DNA from 3 places in the Collimonas rhizosphaerae genome. Region 1 is predicted to be linked to each of the others. Evidence: predicted binding sites of a transcription regulator. Region 1 holds the regulator's gene; each other region holds the start of a gene.

What was found. Region 1 encodes sigma-54, which starts transcription at its own class of promoters, with help from an activator protein. Its sites were predicted from a motif close to TGGCANGNAANCTGCTTT; they were not measured.
Region 2: the regulator sigma-54 is predicted to act here: its motif matches at 2,405-2,422, upstream of glnA (type I glutamate--ammonia ligase).
Region 3: the regulator sigma-54 is predicted to act here: its motif matches at 5,362-5,379, upstream of V8G57_RS15025 (CmpA/NrtA family ABC transporter substrate-binding protein).

What each region holds. Positions count from the first base shown of each region.
Region 1 is NZ_JBANDC010000004.1:280,373-288,134, forward strand. Features, by position in the region: gene V8G57_RS07600 (monovalent cation:proton antiporter family protein) at 1-335, opposite strand, end outside; gene V8G57_RS07605 (KpsF/GutQ family sugar-phosphate isomerase) at 470-1,501, shown strand; gene V8G57_RS07610 (KdsC family phosphatase) at 1,501-2,082, shown strand; gene lptC (LPS export ABC transporter periplasmic protein LptC) at 2,079-2,672, shown strand; gene lptA (lipopolysaccharide transport periplasmic protein LptA) at 2,729-3,271, shown strand; gene lptB (LPS export ABC transporter ATP-binding protein) at 3,268-4,014, shown strand; gene V8G57_RS07630 (RNA polymerase factor sigma-54) at 4,118-5,599, shown strand; gene hpf (ribosome hibernation-promoting factor, HPF/YfiA family) at 5,755-6,105, shown strand; gene V8G57_RS07640 (DUF4197 domain-containing protein) at 6,215-6,904, opposite strand; gene V8G57_RS07645 (deoxyguanosinetriphosphate triphosphohydrolase) at 6,997-7,762, opposite strand, start outside.
Region 2 is NZ_JBANDC010000005.1:106,011-113,772, forward strand. Features, by position in the region: gene V8G57_RS08665 (DUF4124 domain-containing protein) at 105-602, opposite strand; gene glnA (type I glutamate--ammonia ligase) at 813-2,228, opposite strand; gene V8G57_RS08675 (rhodanese-like domain-containing protein) at 2,655-3,119, shown strand; gene V8G57_RS08680 (GNAT family N-acetyltransferase) at 3,159-3,653, opposite strand; gene V8G57_RS08685 (delta(1)-pyrroline-2-carboxylate reductase family protein) at 3,650-4,588, opposite strand; gene lhpH (trans-3-hydroxy-L-proline dehydratase) at 4,610-5,620, opposite strand; gene V8G57_RS08695 (branched-chain amino acid ABC transporter substrate-binding protein) at 5,760-6,866, opposite strand; gene V8G57_RS08700 (type 2 periplasmic-binding domain-containing protein) at 7,149-7,762, opposite strand, start outside.
Region 3 is NZ_JBANDC010000009.1:217,323-225,084, reverse strand. Features, by position in the region: gene V8G57_RS15060 (amino acid ABC transporter substrate-binding protein) at 1-137, shown strand, start outside; gene V8G57_RS15055 (amino acid ABC transporter permease) at 272-1,024, shown strand; gene V8G57_RS15050 (amino acid ABC transporter permease) at 1,027-1,722, shown strand; gene V8G57_RS15045 (amino acid ABC transporter ATP-binding protein) at 1,806-2,531, shown strand; gene V8G57_RS15040 (AAA family ATPase) at 2,693-3,442, shown strand; gene pyrC (dihydroorotase) at 3,447-4,481, shown strand; gene V8G57_RS15030 (ANTAR domain-containing response regulator) at 4,624-5,244, shown strand; gene V8G57_RS15025 (CmpA/NrtA family ABC transporter substrate-binding protein) at 5,634-6,806, shown strand; gene ntrB (nitrate ABC transporter permease) at 6,968-7,762, shown strand.

The sequences.
Region 1 (7,762 bases):
GGCAGGATGACCGCCATCAGCCAGCTGAACAGCATGGTGGCGCCGATGGTCAATCCAACCTGCGCCATGCCCAGGCCGAACACGATATGCCGCATCGCCGTCAGTTTCGGCAGCGAAAACTCGAGGCCGATCGAAAACATCAGGAACACCACGCCGAATTCCGCCAGCGCGTGGGTGGTGGCGTTGTCTTCGGCAAAACCCAGCGCATGCGGGCCGATCAGGATACCCACCGCCAGGTAGCCCAGCATCGGCGGCAAATGAAAGCTGCGAAAAGCCACCACGCCCAGTACGGCGGAGCCAAGCAGCAAGATTGTCAGTTCTAGTCCGGTAAGCATCATTGGTAATTAATTATTTCAATATCAACACATTGTTGCAGCAACGCTAATGCGGGCAGAACTAGGGACAGATTAATTGAAGCCGATCGAGACTGGCAAGTTTTTTGCTTTAGGATTTCGTTTATACTTTCGGGATGAGTCTAACCGATACTAAAATTTTGTCCCAAACCCTGCCCAAGTCATTCGACGCCGGCCGTGCGCTGAAACTTGCTCGGAGCACCCTGCAAATCGAAGCCGATGCCATCATCGCCCTGAAGAACCGGGTTTCCGACGACGTCAACGATCCTTTTGCACAGGCGATTGCCTTGCTGCTCAACTGCAGCGGCCGGGTGGTGGTCTCTGGAATAGGGAAATCCGGCCATATCGCCCGCAAGATCGCCGCCACGCTGGCCTCTACCGGCACTCCAGCCCTGTTCATCCATCCGGCCGAAGCGGCACATGGCGACCTCGGCATGGTGACCGAGGACGATGCGTTCATCGCCATTTCGAATTCCGGCGAAACCGCGGAGCTGATGGCGATCGTGCCGATCATCAAGCGCATGGGCGCCAGCCTGATCGCGATGACCGGCAACCAGGACTCGGCGCTGGCGCAACTGGCCAATGTGCACCTGGATGTCAGGGTCGACCAGGAAGCCTGTCCGCTGAACCTGGCGCCGACCGCCAGCACCACCGCGACGCTGGCGATGGGCGACGCCCTGGCGGTGGCGCTGCTGGACGCGCGCGGCTTCCGCGAAGAAGATTTCGCCCGCTCCCATCCCGGCGGCGCGCTCGGACGGCGCCTGCTGACCCACGTGCGCGACGTCATGCGCAGCGGCGAAGCGATTCCGGCCGTGACCGCGGACGTATCGCTGTCGCTGGCGCTGCTGGAAATCACCCGCAAGGGCATCGCCATGACCGCCGTGGTGGATGAAAAATTCCATGCCATCGGCGTCTTTACCGATGGCGACCTGCGGCGGCTGATCGAACAGGTGCAGGATTTCACCAAGCTCACGATCGCCGACGTCATGCACGCCAACCCGCGCTCCATCGGCCCGGACCAGCTGGCGGTCGACGCGGTGCACATGATGGAGCAATTCCGCATCAACCAGCTGCTGGTCACCGACGCCACTGGCATGCTGGTCGGCGCGCTGCATATCCATGACCTGACGCGCGCCAAGGTAATCTGATGAATATCCAGGCCAAGCACGGCGACAGCACCAACCTCGCCGACCTGACAGCGCGCGCAGCGCGGGTGCGCCTGATGATTTTCGACGTCGACGGCATCCTGACTGACGGCGGCCTGCTGTACGGCGCCGACGGCGAACAGCTCAAGCGCTTTAACGCGCTCGACGGCCACGGCATCAAGCAGTTGCAGCAGAGCGGCGTCGCCACCGCCATCATCAGCGCGCGGCAGTCGGCGATCGTCAGCCGCCGCGCCAGCGACCTTGGCATCGCTCATGTGCAGCAAGGCGTACATGACAAGCACGCGGCATTTGTCAAATTGCTTGCACAGCTGGGACTGGCGCCGGATGCCTGCGGCTTTATCGGCGACGATGTGATCGACTTGCCGATCCTGTCGCAGGTCGGTTTTGCGGTCAGCGTTCCCAACGGCCATCCCGATGTCCGCAGCCGCGTGCACTATGTCACCCAGGCCAGCGGCGGCCACGGCGCCGCGCGTGAAATCTGCGACCTGATCATGCAGGCGCAAAATACCTACGCAGCGACGCTGGCGTCGTACCTGCGCACCACACCGCAGGACATTGCATGAAAAACCTGCGCTCCACCTACCGCTTCCGCTTCCTGCTGCTGCTGATATTGTTCATCTTGCTGGCGCTCGGCAGTTTCTGGCTGGTGCAGGTGATGCACCAGAATACCGAAGACCTGCTGCCGAAGGCGGCGCGCACCGAACCCGATTATTTCGTCGAGCATTTCAATTACGTGCAGATGTCGCCCACCGGGCAGCCGCGCTACAACATTTCCGGCGACCGGCTGACACATAATCCAGGCGACGATTCGTTCGATGTGCAAAAGCCGCTGATCCACAGCCTGGACAAGGAAAAACCGCCGATGAACCTGCGCGCCGACCGCGGCAAGATCGAAGACAACAACAGCAAGGTGCATCTGTACGGCGACGTCAATGCGGACCGGCCGAAGACGCCGCAGGCCGACAATTTCCACTTGAAATCCGAATACCTGCTGCTGCTGCCCGACGACGACGTCATGCAGTCCGACAAACCGGTGGAGCTCACGCTGGGACAATCGGTATTGCATGGCACCGGCATGGATTTCAATAATTCCACGCGTGTACTGAAACTGTTCAGCAAGGTCCACGGCGTGTTTCCGCCCAAACCTCGCTGATCCAGGCAAACAGGCCATTTTATGCACACCGTTCTATCCTTTATCCAGGATTTTTCATGAAACGACTATTTTTCATATCCCTGCTGTTGCTTAGCGCCATAGGCGTGGCGCATGCAGAAAAAGCAGACTCCGAAAAACCGACGCTGATCGATTCCGACCAGCTCACCTATGACGACGTCAAGCAGGTCAATGTCGCTACCGGCAACGTGGTGCTGACGCGCGGTACGCTGCTGATGAAAGCCGACCGCGTGGTGGTGACTACCGATCCGTCCGGCTACCAGTTCGCCACCCTGTACGCAGATCCCGGCAAGCTCGCCACGTTCAAGCAAAAACGCGACGGCGGCCCCGACCTGTGGATCGACGGCCATGCCGAACGCATCGAATACGACGGCAAGACAGAAATCACCAAGCTGTTTTCCAAGGCGCAGATGCGCCGCCTGCAAGGCGACAAACCAACCGACGAAGTGAACGGCGAATTCATTTCCTACGACAGCCGCACTGAATTCTATTCGGTCAACAATACCGTCAACGGCAACAGCCAGGCAGGCGCCGGACGCATACGCGCCGTCATCCAGCCGCGCCCGAAAGCTCCGCAATGACAGCTCCCAGCACCCTGATCGTCAAAGGCCTGCAGAAAAGCTACGGCGCGCGCCAGGTAGTCCACGACGTGTCGCTGACAGTGCATTGCGGCGAAGTGGTCGGCCTGCTGGGCCCCAACGGCGCCGGCAAGACTACTTCTTTCTACATGATCGTCGGCCTGGTGCCGTCGGACGGCGGCGAGATCGACCTCGACGGCGTCGACATTTCACGCTTGCCTATCCACCGGCGTGCAGTGCTCGGCCTGTCGTACCTGCCGCAAGAGGCATCGGTGTTCCGCAAGCTGACGGTGGAAGACAATATCCGCGCCGTGCTGGAACTGCAGCGTCCCAACGGCAAGCCGCTCACCAAGGCTCAAATCGACGAGCAGCTGCAGAAGCTGCTGCACGAGCTGCAAATCGAAAAGCTGCGTGAAAACCAGGCGCTGTCGCTGTCGGGCGGTGAACGCCGGCGGGTCGAAATCGCCCGCGCGCTGGCCACCAATCCCCGCTTCGTCCTGCTGGATGAACCGTTTGCCGGGATCGATCCGATCGCCGTGATCGAGATCCAGCGCATCGTCCGCTTCCTCAAGGAACGCGGCATAGGCGTGCTGATCACCGACCACAATGTGCGCGAAACACTGGGCATCTGCGATCGCGCCTACATCATCAACCAGGGCAGCGTGCTGGCCAGCGGCAGTCCGGACGACATCATCGCCGACGAGTCGGTGCGGCGCGTATACCTGGGCGAGCATTTCCGCATGTAGCTTCATCGAGATATGCCCGAACGGTCGGGGGCAAGGGAATGCGCCGCGCTGCGGCAGCCTGCCCCGAATAAAGAAATACCAGTGAATTGTCTGCACGGAAGCCATGAAACAATCACTCCAGCTACGCACCTCGCAGCATCTTGCGCTGACACCTCAGTTGCAGCAGTCTATCCGGCTGCTGCAATTGTCCACGCTCGAACTGCACCAGGAGCTGGAACAGATCCTGTCGGACAATCCCCTGCTGGAGCGGGTCGACGACCCGCTCGACAATTCCGTACGCTTGCTGGCGGACGGCGCCATCAGCGGCACCGCGTCGACCATGGATGCCCCGGTGGGCGACAGCGAAGTGAGCAGCTCGCCGAGCGAAAGCGAAACCGGGCTGGACACGCCGCCGGCCGCCGAGAGCGGCCCGGAAAGCGGCGACAGCGAATGGAGTTTCGACGATGTCGCGCGCAGTTCAAAAACCCCGGATGACGAAGATGCGCGGCCGCAGCTGGAAGCCCACGAATCCACCTTGCGCGAACATCTGCTGCAGCAGATGCGCGAAACGCTGCACGACTTGCGTGACCGCGCCCTGGTCGAGCTGACCATCGATGCGCTGGACGACAACGGCTACCTGGAAGAATCGCTGGAAGAAATCCTGGAGCGGCTGCCGCCGGAACTGGAAATCGCCATCGAGGAATTATCGACGGCGCTGAAGATGGTGCAGAGTTTCGACCCGGCAGGCGTCGGCGCCCGCAATGCGGCGGAATGCCTGAGCTTGCAGATCAGGCGTTTTATCAAAGTGCCATTTGTCACGCGCCGGCTTGCATTGGCGATCGTGCAAGATCACCTGATGCTTTTTGCGCAACGCGATTTCAATAAAATCAAGAAGGCGCTCGATTGCGACGACGAAGACCTGCGCGAAGCGCAGGCAGTCATCAAGCAGTGCAATCCGCACCCCGGCGCGCCGTTCGCCGCCAACACTTCCGACTACGTCGTGCCCGACGTGATCGTCAGGCGCAGCAAGCAGGGCTGGCAGGTCATGCTCAACAATGACGTCATGCCAAGGCTCAGGGTGAATGTCCTGTATGCCAACATTCTGAAGCAAAGCAAGGGCGACGGCGCGCTCACTTCGCAGCTGCAGGAAGCCAAGTGGCTGATCAAGAATATGCGGCAGCGCTTCGACACCATCCTGCGCGTGGCGCAAGCCATCGTGGAACGCCAGAGGAATTTCTTTTCGCACGGCGCGGTGGCCATGCGGCCGCTTGTGTTGCGTGAAATAGCTGATACACTGGGACTACACGAGAGTACTATTTCTCGTGTAACCACTCAGAAATACATGCTCACTCCCCACGGGATGTTTGAACTGAAGTATTTCTTCGGCAGCCATGTTGCTACTGAGGCAGGTGGAGAGGCTTCCTCAACGGCAATCAGGGCACTCATTAAGCAATTGATAGGAGCGGAAGATACAAAAAATCCTTTCTCTGACAGCAAGATTGCCGACATGCTTGCGGAACAAGGTATGGTGGTAGCCCGCCGCACCGTCGCAAAATATCGCGAAGCACTGAAAATTCCGTCTGTTAATTTACGCAAGGCCTTGTAGTTCTTCTGGTTTGATTGTAAAGCTTACCCTTGCTGTGTCCAGACGAAGCGGGTTTCATTGGTTCTTGCCAGGACTGTCTGTTTTCGGACCGTCCGCCTAAAGATCCTGCGTATCCAGCTCCGGACCGCCAGCAATATTCTTGATAGGAGCGCTGTATGAACTTCACCATCAGTGGGCATCACCTCGAGTTAACCCCTGCCATTCGCGAATACGTACAAAGCAAACTAGAGCGTATCAAACGCCATTTCGACCAGGTCATCGATATCAGCGTGATCCTGACGGTCGACAAGATTACTGAAAAAGAAAAACGCCAAAAAGCGGAAATCAACCTGCGCGTAAAAGGAAAAGATTTGCATGCCGAAAGCATTGCCCACGATCTTTACGCCGCCATCGACGCCCTGATCGACAAGCTCGATCGCCAGGTGATCAAATACAAGGACAAGATGCAAGACCACCAGCATGATGCCATCAAGCACCTGCCGGAAGAACTCCCCGCCGCGACCTGATCCGACCTGCGCGAGCTGTGTGGCTCGCGCCAATAAATGAACAAGGGCGCAGTCAATGCGCCCTTTGTTATTGTCAAACCATATTATTGTTTATCGCTGCGGCGCGTCCTTATTTCAATGCGCCGAACACCTTGCCGATAATCGCGCTGCCGGCGCCGACCGGATCCTGCCGTATCGCTTTCTCTTCGTCGCCGATGATGGTGTACAGGCCGTCCAGCGCACGCTGCGTGACGTAACCTTCAACGGTGCTTTGCTGGGCTGGCACCATGCCGGTCTTGCCGACTTGCCCCATGACCGAATTGTATTGCGCCGACAAGCCGTTGCGGTCGGTCACGCCTTTGACGATAGGCAGGAATTTCTGGCCCAGTTGCGCCGAAGTCTTTGCCTTGAAGAAGTCTGTCACCGAAGTATCGCCGCCGGTCAGGATGTTTTTTGCATCCGTCACCGACATCGATTTCACTGCATTCAACAGCAGCGGCTTGGCCAACGGCACTGCCTGTTCCGCGGCATGGTTCATCGACACCACCAGGTCGTCCAGTTTCTGTCCCTGGCCGGTCATCCTCAAGAGCGGCATGGCTTTATCGAGCACGCTGGGCAAGCCGATCTTGACCTTGTCGTTGTTCAGGAAGCCATTCTCGACGCCCAGTTTGGACACCGCGACATCCGCGCCTTTTTGCAGCGCAGCTTTCAGGCCGCTGCTGGCGTCCTGGTTGCTCAAGTCGCTTAAGGACAAGGCAAGCGCGGCGGAAGCGGTTACTGCCAGGGTCAGGGTCACTGCTGTTTGGTATACGCGGCGCATAACGATCCTCATGAAATGATTGGAAAACGACAAAGTCTACCCTAACTTGTTGCGTTTAGAGCAAGGGACCGGAAATCCCTGTGGTACGCATGTCAGAGATGGCCTTCGTCTACCAGGAACAAACGCCTGTGCTCGCGTATCGCGTAACGGTCGGTCATGCCGGCGATGTAATCGGCGATCGCGCGCGCCTGCGGGCTTGCTCCGGCCGTGCCGGGCTGGCCCAGCTGATAGTCGGGCGGCAGCAAGGTCGGCTCGGCGCTGAAACAGGCATACAGTTCGGCGACGATGCGGCGCGCCTTGGCCGTCATGCGATTGACCAGGTAGTGGCGGTACAGGTTTTCGCGCAAGAAGCGCTTCAGCAGCGCTGCCTGTTGCGCCATGCCGTCGGAAAATGCAATCAGGGGCGGCGCATTGCGCACCTCGTCAACGCTCTGCAGGCGGGCATCCAGGATGCGCTGCTGCGAGGTCTGGATCAGGTCGGTGATCAAGGCGTTGATCATGCGCCGCACCGTTTCATTGATCGCGCGGCGCCCGCCGAGGCCAGGGTACAGCCGCTCGACCTCGCGGCTGTGGGTTGCATAAAAATCTATCTGGTTCATCTGCTCCAGCGTCAGCAGGCCCGAACGCAATCCGTCGTCGACATCGTGGTTGTTGTAGGCAATCTCGTCGGCCAGGTTGGCGACTTGCGCCTCCAGGCTCGGCTGCTTGCGCTGGATGAAGCGCTCGCCGATATCGCCCAGCTTCCTGGCGTTGGCCAGCGAACAGTGCTTCAGGATGCCCTCGCGGGTCTCGAACATCAGGTTCAGGCCGTCAAAAGCGCCGTAGCGCTGCTCCAGCTTGTCGACCACCCGCAGGCTC
Region 2 (7,762 bases), on a different contig from region 1:
CATTATGGTGCGTCCGGCTCTGCTCTATCTTAAACCGGGTAGGCAAAAATAAAGGCCGCATCGGCGGCCTTATCCATTAAGCAAGGTTGATACCATGCCGTTGGTTACTTCAGATTCGACAGTTCCCGGTTGAGCGCATCGATATTTTTCTCGCTGCGGGAAATGTCTTCTTTCATCGACGCCACGCGCTCCTGGTACTTGGCGTAGTTTTTCTCGTTGCCTTGCCGCTCCGGCGTGCCGTCGTTGTAGTCTTTCTTGAGATTGGCCAGGCGCTGCTGTTCGTTCTTCAGCTCGTCCTGCAGGATCTGGCGGCGGTCGTTGTCGCGCGCCTTTTGCGTACCGTTATCGACTTTCGGAAAGTCGGTCGGGGTGGAGGCCGCCGGCTTGCTGGCAGCAGTGCCTTCGCGTGGCGGCTTGCTCGATGAAGTCACGGTCAGCGGCGGCAGGCTGACGCGCTTGCAGCCCTTGGTGTCACCCGTGTTCTTGTATTCCTTGACGCCGTTCTGGTCCACGCAAAGGTAAACCTCGCTTTGGGCGTAAGCAGTGCCTGCGGCCATGCTGACGGCCGCCAATAGCAGAAATCCCGATAAAAGACGCTTCATAGACTTTCTTCGCAATGGCAATTCAATCGAGCCGCTAGTTTATGTCAAGAAACATGCAATGACAAACCATCCTGCAGAATATAGTTTGCGATATGCAGGCGATGAAAACAAGCGTGTGAGAAAAACAAAAGGACAGGGAGTTCCCTGTCCTTTATCTTGCAGTCCGCCCTTGCAACTGGCAAGAGCGGAGGTGCAAACTTGCGAACCGACTTATACCGAATAGTACATGTCGAATTCGATCGGGTGAGTCGTCATGCGGTAGCGCTGGACTTCCTGCTTCTTCAAGTCCAGGTAGGCATCGATCATGGTGTCGCTGAATACGCCGCCGCGGGTCAGGAACTCACGGTCCTTGTCCAGCGCTTCCAGTGCTTCTTCCAGCGAAGCGCAAACGGTAGGGATCAGCGCGTCTTCTTCTGGCGGCAGGTGGTACAGGTCTTTCGATGCTGCCTCGCCCGGATGGATCTTGTTCTGCACGCCGTCCAGGCCTGCCATCAGCAATGCTGCGAAGCACAGGTACGGGTTAGCCAGCGGATCCGGGAAACGGGTTTCGATGCGGCGGCCCTTTGGATTCGCTACGTGCGGGATACGGATCGAAGCCGAACGGTTACGCGCCGAATAGGCCAGCTTGACCGGTGCTTCAAAGCCTGGAACCAGGCGCTTGTACGAGTTGGTGCCTGGATTGGTGATCGCGTTGAGCGCCTTGGCGTGCTTGATGATGCCGCCGATGTAGAACAGCGCGAATTCGGACAGGCCGGCATAGCCGTCGCCGGCGAACAGGTTCTTGCCGTCTTTCCAGACCGATTGGTGCACGTGCATGCCGGAACCGTTGTCGCCAACGATAGGCTTAGGCATGAAAGTCGCCGTCTTGCCGTAGGTGTGGGCCACGTTCCAGACCACGTACTTCAGGTTCTGGGTCCAGTCGGCGCGCTCGACCAGGGTCGAGAACTTGGTGCCGATTTCGTTCTGGCCGGCGCCTGCAACTTCGTGGTGATGCACTTCAACCGGGATGCCCAGCGATTCCAGGATCAGGCACATTTCCGAACGCATGTCCTGGAAGCTGTCGACCGGAGGCACAGGGAAATAGCCGCCCTTGACGGTTGGACGGTGGCCGGTGTTGCCGCCTTCGAGTTCGGCGCCGGTGCTCCACGATGCTTCTTCCGAACCGATCTTGACGAAGCAGCCGGACATGTCTGCGCCCCAGCGGACGTTGTCGAAAATAAAGAATTCAGGTTCCGGGCCGAAATAGGCGGTATCGCCCAGGCCGGAAGATTTCAGGTAGGCTTCAGCGCGCTTGGCGATCGAACGCGGATCGCGGTCGTAGCCTTTGCCGTCGGATGGCTCGATGACGTCACATTGCATGAACAATGTGGTTTCTTCCATGAACGGGTCGATGTTCGCGGTGTTAGGGTCCGGCATCAACAACATGTCGGAAGCTTCGATACCCTTCCACCCAGCAATAGAAGAACCGTCAAATGCATGACCCGACTCAAATTTATCGATATCGAAATGAGAGACAGGGACAGTTACGTGCTGTTCCTTGCCTTTGGTGTCAGCGAAGCGAAAATCAACGAATTTGACTTCGTTGTCTTTTGCCATTTTCAAGACTTCTGCGGCCGTCATTGCCATGTGAATCTCCTAAGATGAAAGTACTTGTAAAAAAGTACTACGGTTTTTAAATTGTGCGCCCTGCTCAGGATCTGTTGCGCGCAGTCTTCAGCGTCGCAGTAACATCATGATGTACAGGTATTGAGCAAACTATGACCGGACAGCAATTCAGTACGACCAGAACTCAGTGCAGGATGATAGCAGAATCCATGCCACCATCCTTTCATTGCGGCACGCTTATTCGATCCGGTAATTAGCTGGTTTAGAAGGCTGTATTGCGTTTTTCCGGAGTTGATCCGGTTATCGCAAATCACCGTTATGGTGCACAGGAAAATGCAAGCACCGTTTTAGTGCCTGCATCTTGACGAGCCAGGGATTGGCACCATAACGGTGCACTCGGGATATTGAATAGCCACTTGTTTAAAAAACACTTTTTGGAGATACACCATGCCCACTACCGACGAACTCCTGGCCACCGCCCGCCAACGTGGCCAGAATGACCACCTGCCCTATGCCGGCGCCGTCACCCCGAGCGAGGCGTTTGCCTTGCTGCAGGCGGAAGTCGCCGCGATCCTGGTGGATGTCCGCACCAATGCCGAACGCGACTGGGTCGGCCGGGTTTCGATCCGCGATCCGCAGCATGCGGCGGTGCAATGGTCGCAATACCCCGGCGGCGTGCAAAATCCCGATTTCCTGGCGCAGCTCGCGCAGATCGCTGAAAAAGGAACGCCGCTGCTGTTCCTGTGCCGCTCCGGCGTACGTTCGCAGCACGCGGCCAAGCTGGCGACCGAAAACGGCTACAGCAACTGTTTCAATATCCTGGAAGGCTTCGAAGGGGACAAGGACAACAATGGCCACCGCAAGAACATCAACGGCTGGTGCAAGGCCGGTTTGCCTTGGCTGGGAGCTTGAGGGAATTGCCCGGCAGGCTGGCGCGCCTGGGCGCCGGATTCAGTTGGCCTGGTAGGCGAGTATCCGGTTCTCGTATTTCTGGTCTTCGAATTCGTGCCAGGCAGTGCCGATATCGGTGAAACCGTAGGCGCGGTAAAAACCCAGTGCCTGTACATTGCCAGCCCAGGCGGTAAGCCAGAGCCGGTCGCCGGCGCTGCCGCGGGCATGGTCCAGCAGCGCGCGGCCGATGCCGCGGCCATGGAAGTGCTCCTGCACGTATAGCGTGTCGACCTCGACCCCGCCGTAGTTTTTTTCCGCGCAAGGCGAGTCCAGGCCGAGCAGGATATAGCCCCGCAGGTTTTCGCCATCCACTTCGACGAACAGCCGGCAATCGGGATCAGCGATGATCTCGCGAAAATACTCTGGCGTGAAAGTCGACAGCACCTCGCGCGCCAGGTCATCGCTGACGCCTTCGGTGGCATAGGCATGCAGCCAGACCTGGATCGACAGCGCGGTCAGGCTCATGCCGTCGGCTTGCACCGCGCTGCGGATCATGTCGCCTGTTCCGTGCGCGCCAGCGATGCGATCGCCACGCGCGCAGCCGCCAGGTCCCAGGCGGCCTGGCCGACGGTCTTATATACCGGCAAGACGGCCTGCTGGACAAAGCCGTGCGCCAGCACATCGGGCAGTTCGCGCACCTTGCTCCAGTCGACCTGCGCCTGCAGCAGATCGCCGGCTTCATGCCTGGCGCCGGCCAGGCAGTCGACCACCACGGTGCGGCTGTGCAGCAGCTCGGGCGGGAACTCGACCATGTCCGGTTTGAAGGCGCCGACGCCGATCGCCAGCGTGGTTGCCGCGACATGGGCCGGGATCACCGCGGTACGCGAGGTGGTCAAGGCAATCAAGACATCGGTGTGCGGTAAATCGGTGGCTAGCGTGGCGGCGGCCAGGGCCTTGACCGCAATCTGCGGATGGCGCAGCTGCAAGGCGTCGCAAAACGCCTGGGTCTTCTGCAGGTCGCGCGCGGCGACCCAGAATTGATTGACGCCGAAATACTCGACCAAGCCGTCGGCGTGGGCGATAGCCTGCACTCCGGTGCCGATCAGCAATGCGGACTTCGGCCTGGACGGCAGCAGCGCCTCGATGCCGAGCAGGCTTACCGCCGCAGTCCGGCGCGCGGTAACGGTAGGCCCGTGCAACAGCGCCAGCCGGCGGCCGCTGGCGGCGTCGAACACCACCACTTCGCCCTGGATCGCCGGCAACTGGAATTGCGCATTGTTGGCGTGCACGGTGATCAGCTTGGTCATGCCGATGTCAGCGGCGATAGCCGGCATGCACAGCAGCACGCTGGCCTTGTCGATTTCCACCACCATGCGTTCGGGTGCGTTGATCTCGCCTTCGCGCAATTGGCGCGCGACCTTTACCAGCGCCGGCACCAGTTCGGCATAGGGCAAGGCGGCGGCGGTGCTGTCAGCGTCGAGGATTTTCATAAGTCAGGCCGTCCAAATTAATCAGCGCAAGAAGAAACCTTGCGGAAACGGATCGCTGTCTTCCAGCACCCACTGGTTGAAACCCATGATGTGCGCATCGCCGGTGACTTCGGTAAGCGCCGCATCGAACTCGCCGACCTTGGTGGCGCCGGTCACGCGCACCCGGAAACAGCTGCCGACGATGCTCTCATTCACCAGCACCTGGTTCAGCGCCAGTTTCTGGCGCAGGAACAGCTGGGCGGCACGGCCGGAAGTGCCGGTGCCGGTCGGCGAACGGTCCACTTCGCGGTCGGCGAAGATGCAGACATTGGCCTGGTCGGCGCCGGCGCCGTTCGGCGCACCGTCGATGATGGTGCCGTACAGGGTATCCAGGCCGGGCTCCAGCGGATGCCGGATCGCCACCTGGTCCTTGACCGCCTGCTTGGTTTCCGCGCCCAGCTGTATCAGGCCGCGCACCTGCTCCGGCTTGATCTTGACGCCAGCCTGGTCGGCATTCATGTAGTAATAAAAGGCGCCGCCGAACACGATGTCGCCCGTCACCTTGCCGAAACTCGGCGTCTCGACTTCGACATCGCGCCGGTAGATGAACGCCGGCACATTGCGGAAGGTGACGGCGCCGGCGCGCTGGCCGTCCCACTCGACCTGGGCTTCGATAAAACCGGCCGGCGTGTCGAAGCCGATGCGCGTCAGCGGCACGGTGCGTTCTACATGGTTGAGCTCCACCAGCACCTTGCCGAGCGCGATGATGCCGTGGCCGCACATGTCGCTGTAACCTTCGTTATGGATGAAGATCACGCCGAAATCGGCGGCCGGCGTAACCGGCGGCAACAGGTAGGCGCCGTACATGTCGGCATGGCCGCGCGGCTCGTTCATCAGGAACTGGCGCACATCGTCGCGCTGCGCCTTGAGCCAGCTGCGGCGCTCGAGGATGGTCTTGCCCGGCACCGGCGGCAGGCCGGAAATGACGATGCGCAGCGGTTCGCCGCCGGTGTGCGCATCGACCGTGTGGATGGTTCGTGTGTAACTTAGCATGGGAATCTTGTATGAGAGAGCCGAGAAGGTTCGCGCTGCATCTTGATGCAGGCGGAAAGCGCGCAGCGCCTCCCGCCTTGCCTTACTTTTTGCGACACGCCTGGCAGCGGGGCTGCCAGGGCTGCTGCCCGCTAGCTGCTTAGTAGCTGGTGAGCGCTTCCGGCACGCCGCCCTTGAAGCGGAACACGGTTACCGGCGATTGCTTCAGGTCGTGGTTGGCGTCGAATTCATAAGCACCGGCGACACCCTTGTAGTGGATCTTTTCCAGCGCCGAGACGTATTGCTTAGGCTCGACCGAATTGGCGTCCTTCATCGCCTGCGCGATCACCATCATGCCGTCGTAGAACGAAGCAGCGTAGGTTTCCGCAGGACGGTTGTAACGCTTCTGGTAGTCGGCTGCAAAGGTTTTGCCCGAAGCCAGCTTGTCCAGCATGGCGCCGCCCTGGGTGCAATACACCTGGTCGGTAATCGCGTCGCCGCCGAGGCGGCCCATTTCAGGCGCGCAGATGCCGTCGCCGCCAAGGAACTTGGCGCTCACGCCCAGCTGCTTCATCTGGCGCATCATCGGGCCGCCCTGCGGCGAGTAGCCGCCGTAGAAAATCGCGTCCGGCTTCTTCGATTTGATGGAGGTCAGGATGGCGGTGAAATCGGTTGCCTTGTCATTGGTGAAGTCATTGCCGAGCACCTTGATGCCGTTGGCCTTGGCGACTTTCGAAAACTCTTCCGCCAGGCCCTGGCCGTAGGCGGTGCGGTCGTCGATGATCGCGACTGTCTTGACCTTCAGTTCCTTGGCTGCATACAGCGCCATCTTGCCGCCCAGCTGGCTGTCGCTGGCCGCTACCCGGAATACCGAGTGGAAGCCTTGCAAAGTCACCTTCGGATTGGAAGCCACGGTGCCCATCACGATGCCGGCGTCGTTATAGACGCGCGAAGCAGGAATGGTGACGCCCGAATTGTAAGGGCCGACCACTGCCTTGACACCCATGTCGACCAGCTTTTGCGCTACACCCACACCGGCGCGCGGATCGGCCTGGTCGTCTTCCATCTGTGCTTCGAACTTGATTTTCTTGCCGCCGATGACCATGCCCTGGGCATTGAGCTTGTCGATCGCCATGGCCAGGCCGCCCTGGTTGTCGCGGCCGGCAGATGCCTGGGGGCCGGTCAGCGGACCGCTGAAACCGATCTTTACTACTTGTGTCTCCTGCGCCATAGCGAGCGCTGGGAATGCAGCCAACATAACCATCATCAGTTTGGTCCGTGCGTACATGGCGAATCCTTTCGTCTGTCTTTAATAATAGTGTTTTTTTAATATCGGCACCCATCGTCAGGCGTGGGACACCGGGGACGTCTCTTGCAGATCGAATCCTAGCAGGGACGCCGCCACATTAAATTCTTTTATGCGGCAGCTTCTCCGTAGATTCGATGGCAAAATGACTTGATCCTGCAGGGATTTTAGTTGCTATCGGGCGGCGAGGGAAACAAATTGGCGGTGCCTGGCAGAGACAGCAGAAAGGGTGCTGAGGCGCGGCTAGTGGCAATCCGGGACATTCTGGTCCAGGTAGACTTCGAATGCGACATTGCTGACCCATTTTTTCCGGTTGCCGGCCCAGTAGCCGTTGTCCCATGCGCTGGCTGCCTGCTGCAGGTAATCGCCCAGGCCGGTATCCGCCGGCCTCACCGCAATAGTCAGCGTGGCCGGGCTGGCGTCCAGCGGCAGGCTGGCTGAAAACTTCTTCCATTCGGGCAAATCCAGCATGCCCGTCAAGACCGCATCGTCATGCACGGCGGCGTCGCAGGCGCCGGTCCTGAGCGCCAGCAATGCATCGGCCGGAGCTTTGTATATTTTTTCCACGGCGCCATAGCGGGCCGCCATGCTGCCGATATAAGCGCCGCCTTGCGCCAGGCAGACGCTGCGTCCGCGCAGCTGCGCCGGACGCCTGATGCCGGTATCGTTGCGCATGATCAGCTTGGGACGCGCCTGGTAAGCCGTCGGCAGCAGCCTTGCGCTCGCACGCAGCGCGTCGGCATCGGCCGGCTTCAGGTTCAGCAGCAGCAGGTCTGCCTTGCCTCGCGCCAGCAACTGCAGCCGGTCCTGCGCCGTCACTTTTATCGTGACCAGCCTGACCCCGAGGCGTTGCGCCA
Region 3 (7,762 bases), on a different contig from region 1:
AGGGCATCAACCTGAACGTGCCAGTCAGCCCAGAGCTGAAGGCTGCGTTTGCCAAGCCAACCGATTCGGGTGATCCGGCTGCCTATGCTGCCGTCCCTGAAGCGCAAAAGCAATCGCTGAAGTTGAAGAAAAAATAAGATAGGCGATAAGAACGGAACGGGAGGCGCAAGCCTCCCGTTTTGTTTCTGAAATTGAATTGCTGCGCCGCACAATAGGCGCTTGCCGATTGCTGGCGCAGCAATGGAGATTTGAGTAATAGAGGGGACTTAATATGCATTACAACTGGAACTGGGGCATCTTCTGGCAAGAGTCTCCCGACGGTGTCAGCACTTACATGGACACCTTGCTGGCCGGCCTGAAGTGGACGCTTGCGCTGTCCGCATCGGCCTGGATCATGGCGCTGATCATCGGTACGGTGATCGGTACGATCCGTACCATGCCGAACAAGTGGGCAGTACGCGTGGCCAACGGCTACGTTGAATTATTCCGCAACATCCCGCTGATCGTGCAGATGTTTCTCTGGTATTTCGTGATGCCGGAAATCGTCCCTGCGGGCGTCGGCAACTGGCTCAAGAGCCTGCCAAATGCATCATTCATCACCGCCTTCCTGGCGCTGGGTTTTTTTACGTCGTCGCGGATTGCCGTACAAGTCTCCGCTGGCATTAATGCACTGCCCCGTGGCCAAAAGCTGGCGGGTACTGCACTTGGTCTGACGTTGCCACAAACATATCGCTACGTTTTGCTGCCGATGTCGTTCCGGATCATCATCCCGTCCCTGACCAACGAATTCGCAGCAATCATCAAGAACAGCTCGGTCGCACTGACGATCGGCCTGGTGGAACTGACCGCCGCTACTTATTCGATGCGTGAATTTACCTTCCAGACTTTCGAAGCTCTCACCGGCGCTACCGTGATCTACGTGATCATCTCGGCGATTGCCTTGCTGCTGGCGCGCTGGCTTGAAAAAGCGATCGCGATTCCAGGTTTCATTGCTGCCGGCAGCGCTAACACGGGAGGTCATTAATCATGTTTTCGAATTTCGATTTTGACGTCATCCAGCGCTCCTGGCTCTACCTGTTCACCACCGGCATGAAGTTCACGCTGACGCTGACCTTGGTGGCGATGATAGGCGGCATCCTGTTCGGCACCGTGCTGGCGATGATGCGCTTGTCGCACAACAAGACGATTTCACTGATCGCCACCAGCTACGTCAACCTGATCCGCTCGGTGCCGCTGGTGCTGGTGATTTTCTGGTTCTACTTCCTGGTGCCGTACATCGGCGCCTGGATTATCGGCGCATCGCAGCCGGTGCAGGTCGGCGCATTCTCGTCGGCATTGATCACGTTCATCTTGTTTGAAGCAGCTTATTATTGCGAAATCATGCGTTCCGGGATCCAGTCGATCCCGCGCGGCCAGGTTTCTGCCGGCTATGCGCTGGGCATGAATTACTGGCAAATGATGGGCAATGTGGTGCTGCCGCAAGCGTTCCGCAACATGATCCCGATCCTGCTGACCCAGACCATCGTCTTGTTCCAGGACGTTTCGCTGGTCTATGTGCTGGGCTCGGTGCCGGACTTCGTTACTGTCGCATCCAAGATCGCGCAGCGCGACGGCCGCCTGGTGGAGATGTACATGTTTGTCGCCGTGGTGTACTTCGTGATGAGCTTCGGCTTGTCGTCGCTGGTCAAGAAGCTGCAGCAAAGGGTTGCGATTATTCGATAATTGTTCGACAAGATCCAGGCCCGGCCCAAGGAAGGGGCGGGCCTGGACTGCAAAACAGAATTCAGGAATTAGGAGAAATACTCATGATTAAGCTTAACAACGTCAGCAAATGGTACGGCCAATTTCAAGTCCTGACCGATTGCACCACGCAAGTGGCCAAGGGCGATGTGGTGGTGGTGTGCGGACCGTCGGGTTCCGGTAAATCGACGCTGATCAAGACCGTCAACGGCCTGGAGCCGTTCCAGAAGGGCGAGATCACGGTCGATGGCGTTTCGGTCGGCGACCCCAAGACCAACCTGTCGAAACTGCGCGCGCGCATCGGCATGGTGTTCCAGAACTTCGAACTGTTCCCGCACATGTCGATCCGCGAGAACCTGACCATCGGCCAGGTCAAGGTGCTGGGCCGCAGCCAGGACGAAGCCAATGAAAAAGGCTTGAAGTACCTGGACCGCGTCGGCCTGATTGCACAGAAAGACAAGTTCCCTGGCCAGCTGTCCGGCGGCCAGCAGCAGCGCGTGGCGATTGCCCGTGCGTTGTCGATGGATCCGATTGCGATGCTGTTCGACGAACCGACTTCAGCGCTCGATCCGGAAATGATCAATGAAGTGCTGGATGTGATGGTCGGCCTGGCGCAAGAAGGCATGACCATGATGGTGGTGACGCATGAAATGGGCTTCGCCAAGAAGGTCGCCAACCGCGTGGTGTTCATGGACAAGGGCCTGGTGGTGGAAGACTGCACCAAGGACGAGTTCTTTGGCGCGCCGCGTTCCGACCGCGCCCGCGATTTCCTGGCCAAGATCATTCACTGATCGCTGCGTTTTGCGCGAGGCAAGAAGCCGCTCCGGAGCATATCCGGGCGGCTTTTTTGTTGCCTGGTTGCCGGGCGCGGAAGGGCAGGCGGGGAGCATCCGGCGAGGCGCCGCCCCCCGGCCTGCGGTAAAATGACGCTCATCCGAACCCCCGCCGCACCATGCTAGCCACCAAACCTTACCTGCGCAGCCTGAAACTCAATCCCGAGCTGGCGGTCGATTATGATGTGTATCCCTTCAGCATCCCGGCCGTGCGCGAACTGGAGCAGATCGATTTTCATCCTGACGTCACGTTCCTGGTCGGCGAAAACGGCGCAGGCAAATCGACCTTGCTGGAAGCGATTGCGGTTGCCTGGGGGTTTAATGCGGAAGGCGGCACCAGGAACGCGAATTTCTCTACCGCCGAAGCGCATTCCGACCTGTATCGCTACATACGGACAGTGAAGAGCTTCAAGCGGCCCCGGGCCGGCTATTTCCTGCGCGCCGAAAGTTTCTTCAACCTCGCCACCTACGAGGAAAACATGGATGACGGACAGCATCCATCCTATGGCGACAAGGGGCTGCACCGGCAATCGCATGGGGAGTCTTTCCTGGCGCTGCTGCAAAACAAGTTCCAGCCTGACGGTTTTTACATGCTGGATGAACCGGAAGCAGCGTTATCGCCCAACCGCCAGCTGGCGGCGCTGGCGATTATCCACAAGCTGGCGCAAAATCGCAGCCAGTTCATCATCGCCACCCATTCGCCTATCCTGCTGGCTTATCCCCACGCCAGGATTTACCTGCTGGACCAGAGCGGCCTTGCCGAGACCCGCTACGAAGACACCGAACACTATACGACCACGCGCCATTTCCTGAACAATCCGGCAGCCATGCTGGAGCGACTTTTTGCAGAAGAGAATGAACATGACTGATGCCTTGACCGACACACTGACCATCACCCGTCCCGACGACTGGCATTTGCACCTGCGCGACGGCGTGGCGCTGGCCGCCGTCTTGCCGCATAGCGCGCGCCAGTTCGCCCGCGCCATCGTGATGCCTAACCTGAAGCCGCCGGTGACCACCACTGCGCAGGCGGCAGCCTACCGCGAGCGCATCCTGGCAGCCTTGCCGCAGGAGCTGGCGTTCGAGCCGCTGATGACCCTGTACCTGACCAACAATACGCCGCCTGACGAGATCCGGCGCGCCAAGGACAGCGGCTTCGTGCACGCCGTCAAGCTGTATCCGGCCGGCGCCACCACCAATTCCGATGCCGGCGTAACGGACCTGGGCAAGTGCTACAAGACACTGGAAGTCATGCAGGAGCTCGGCATGCCGTTCCTGGTGCATGGCGAAGTGACCGATCCTGCAATCGATATCTTCGACCGCGAAGCGGTTTTCATCGATCGTGTGATGCAGCCGTTGCGGCGCGACATGCCGGAACTGAAAGTGGTGTTCGAGCACATCACCACCAAGGACGCCGCCCAATACGTCGAGAGCGCAAGCGGGCCGGTGGCGGCCACCGTCACGGCGCATCACCTGCTGTATAACCGCAACGAAATCTTCAAGGGCGGCATCCGGCCGCATTATTATTGCCTGCCGGTACTGAAGCGAGAAGAGCACCGGCAAGCATTGGTGCAGGCAGTGGCGTCGGGCAGCACGCGCTTCTTCCTCGGCACCGATTCAGCCCCGCATCCGAAGGGTTTGAAAGAGCACGCCTGCGGCTGTGCCGGCTGTTATACCGCGCTGCATGCGATGGAGCTGTATGCGCAGGCATTCGACCAGGCCGGCGCGCTGGACAAGCTGGAGGCGTTCGCCAGCTTCAACGGCCCCGATTTCTACAATCTGCCGCGCAACCAGGGCACGGTCACGCTGGAGCGCCAGTCGTGGACCTTGCCGGCGGAATTGCCGCTGGGCGAGACTACCCTGGTGCCGCTGAACGGCGGCGAGACGATAGATTGGCAACTGGCGTAGGGTCATTTAACACCTCCGCTTTTTACCTTTTGCATCGACATGGTGCGATTTTTGCTTGCTTGAATGGCAGGAACGGATAAAACCGGCCTTCCATCCTGTCTAACCGTAGCTCACCGATTCGCCTTCGGATCCAGGTTCAAGCATGCAAAGTCTACGTATCGTTGTTGTCAATCCGGTCGCCATCGAGGGTGACGACGATCCCGCGTTCGAGGCGCAAGCCGCGCGCGGCAAGGCTTTGCGCATCGGCTTGCTGGAGGCCGGCTACAACATAGTCGCTTCACTTCCGGCCGACCTGTACCTGCCAGAGAGAATTGCCCAGTTGCAACCAGACATGGTCATCATCGATGCTGAATCCGATGCGCGCGACGTGCTTGAGCACGTGGTGATCGCCACACGCGATGCGCGCCGCCCGATCGTCCTGTTTACCGAGGATGCAAAAACTTCCAGCATGGATGCGGCGATGGCGGCCGGTGTCTCCGCTTATATCGTGGCCGGCCTGCAGACGGCGCGCATCAAGCCGGTGCTGGAGGTCGCTCTGGCGCGCTTCCGGCAAGAGCAGAAGCTGCTGGCGGAGCTGTCCGACACCAAGCTGAAGCTGGCCGAACGCAAGTTGCTGGACCGGGCCAAGGGTTTGCTGATGGATCACCATAAGCTGACGGAGCAGGAGGCATATCAAAAGCTGCGGCGGCTGGCGATGGACAAGAACCTCAAGCTGTCCGAAGTGGCGCAACGCATTATCGACGCTGCCGACCTGCTGGGCTGACCAGGCCGTGAACTGGACGCGCGGTTGCCGCGAGCTGGTTTGGTGCATTGCACAAGGCCGGTGCGCTTTTTGAGCGGAAAACCGGCACGGTCCTGCATTTCCCCCGGTAAAAATCCCTGGCACGTGGTTTGCATAGTCCATTTCAGGCGCCAACGCTGGCGCTGCTGGAATCGGCTAACGGCGGCCGTTTCCGCATAAGACAAAGGTGTCTTTCCGCATGGCTTGTCCAGCGCGGGATGACGCCTTTTTTGTTGCCGGAAACAATCTGGAGCCATGCGATGGAAGCAAGCAATGCACTGCAGCTAAACACCCCGGACACGCCGAACACGCTTGTCGACGGCAAGCGCCGTCAACTATTACAGACCGCGACTCTCGCGGCAGGAGCCAGCATGTTAGGACTTTCCAGCACCGGTGTTTGGGCCGCAGGCTCGGACAAGCCGGAAAAAACCGAGGTCAAGATAGGCTTCATCCCGCTGACCGATTGCGCGTCGGTGGTGATGGCGTCGCTGCTCGGCTTTGACAAAAAATACGGCATCAAGATCATCCTCAGCAAGGAAACCTCATGGGCCGGCGTGCGCGACAAGCTGGCCAACGGCGAACTCGACGCCGCGCATGTGCTGTCGGGCTTGATCTACGGCGTGCAGATGGGTATAGGCGGCCAGAAGAAAGACATGGCGATCCTGATGGGGCTCAACAATAACGGCCAGGCCATCACGCTGTCCAAGAAGCTGGCCGACAAAGGCGCTGTGGACGGGCCGTCGCTAGCCAAGCTGATGGCCAGCGACAAGCGCGAATATACATTTGCCCAGACCTTCCCGACCGGCACCCACGCCATGTGGCTGTACTACTGGCTGGCCGTCAACGGCGTCAATCCGCTCAAGGACGCCAAGGTGATTACGGTGCCGCCGCCGCAGATGGTGGCCAACATGCGGGTCGGCAACATGGACGGCTTTTGCGTCGGCGAGCCTTGGGGCCACCGGGCGATCGTCGATGGCATCGGCATTACCGCCATCACGACCCAGGAAATCTGGAAAGACCATCCGGAAAAAGTGCTGGGCACTACCGCCGAGTTTGCCGCCAAGAATCCGAACACCTGCCGCGCCTTGATCGCTGCCGTGCTGGAAGCGGGGAAATGGATCGATGCTTCGCTCGCCAACAAGAACAAGATGGCCGAAGCGATCGCCGACAAATCGTATGTCAACACCAGCAAGGACGTGATCGACCAGCGCATCATGGGCCGTTACCAGAACGGCCTGGGCAAGACCTGGGACGATCCGAACTACATGAAGTTTTACAACGACGGCCTGGTCAATTTCCCCTACCTGTCGGATGGCATGTGGTTCATGACGCAGCACCGGCGCTGGGGTTTGCTGAAAAGCGACCCGGACTACCTGGCGGTGGCCAAGTCGGTCAGCCAGATCGCGCTCTACAAGGATGCGGCGGCGATGACAAACACGCCGCTGCCGAAAGACCCGCTGCGGAGCTCGAAGCTGATGGACGGCACGGTGTGGGACGGCAGGAATCCGCAAGCCTATGCCGCATCTTTCAAGATCCGTGCATAAATAAATCCAGACGTTTATGAACCGCGATTTATTGGAGAGTCACTATGAGCGCAATCATGGACACGGCGGCAAATGCCAATCGCCAGGCGGCAGCAATGGATAGCAAGGCAACCGAGGTTGTGGCTGAAGCCGCGGTCGCCGCTCCGCGCCCGCTGCCGAAAATGAACCGCCGCAGCAGCATGCCGTCCTGGCTGATGAGCATCGTTGCGCCGTTGCTTGGCCTGGCGTTCCTGGTGCTGGTGTGGCAGATCATCGCGATGAGCAACAGCCAGTTTCCGACGCCGCTGCTGACCTTGCAGGAAGCGCTCAAGCTGTTTGCCGATCCGTTCTACCGGACCAGCCCTAACGACCAGGGCATAGGCTGGAATATCCTGGCTTCACTGCAGCGGGTCGGCGTCGGCTTCGGCCTGGCGGCGCTGGTGGGGATTCCCCTGGGCTTCATGATCGGCCGCTTCAAGTTCCTCTCCAGCATGTTCGGTCCCATCATCAGCTTGCTGAAACCGGTATCGCCGCTGGCCTGGCTGCCGATCGGCCTGCTGGTGTTCAAGTCGGCCAATCCGGCGGCGATCTGGTCCATCTTCATTTGCTCGATCTGGCCGATGATCATCAACACTGCTGTCGGCGTGCAGCGGGTGCCGCAGGATTACATGAACGTGGCGCGCGTGCTGAACCTGTCGGAATGGAAAGTCATCACCAGGATCCTGTTCCCTTCGGTATTGCCGTACATGCTGACCGGCGTGCGGCTGGCGATCGGCACTGCCTGGCTGGTGATCGTCGCCGCCGAAATGCTGACCGGCGGCGTCGGCATCGGTTTCTGGGTCTGGGATGAATGGAACAACCTCAACGTGCCGCACATCATCATCGCGATAGTAGTGATCGGCGTGGTCGGCCTGGTGCTGGAGCAATTGCTGGTGGCTCTGGCCAAGGCGTTTACCTATGAGCAAGTATCGAACTAA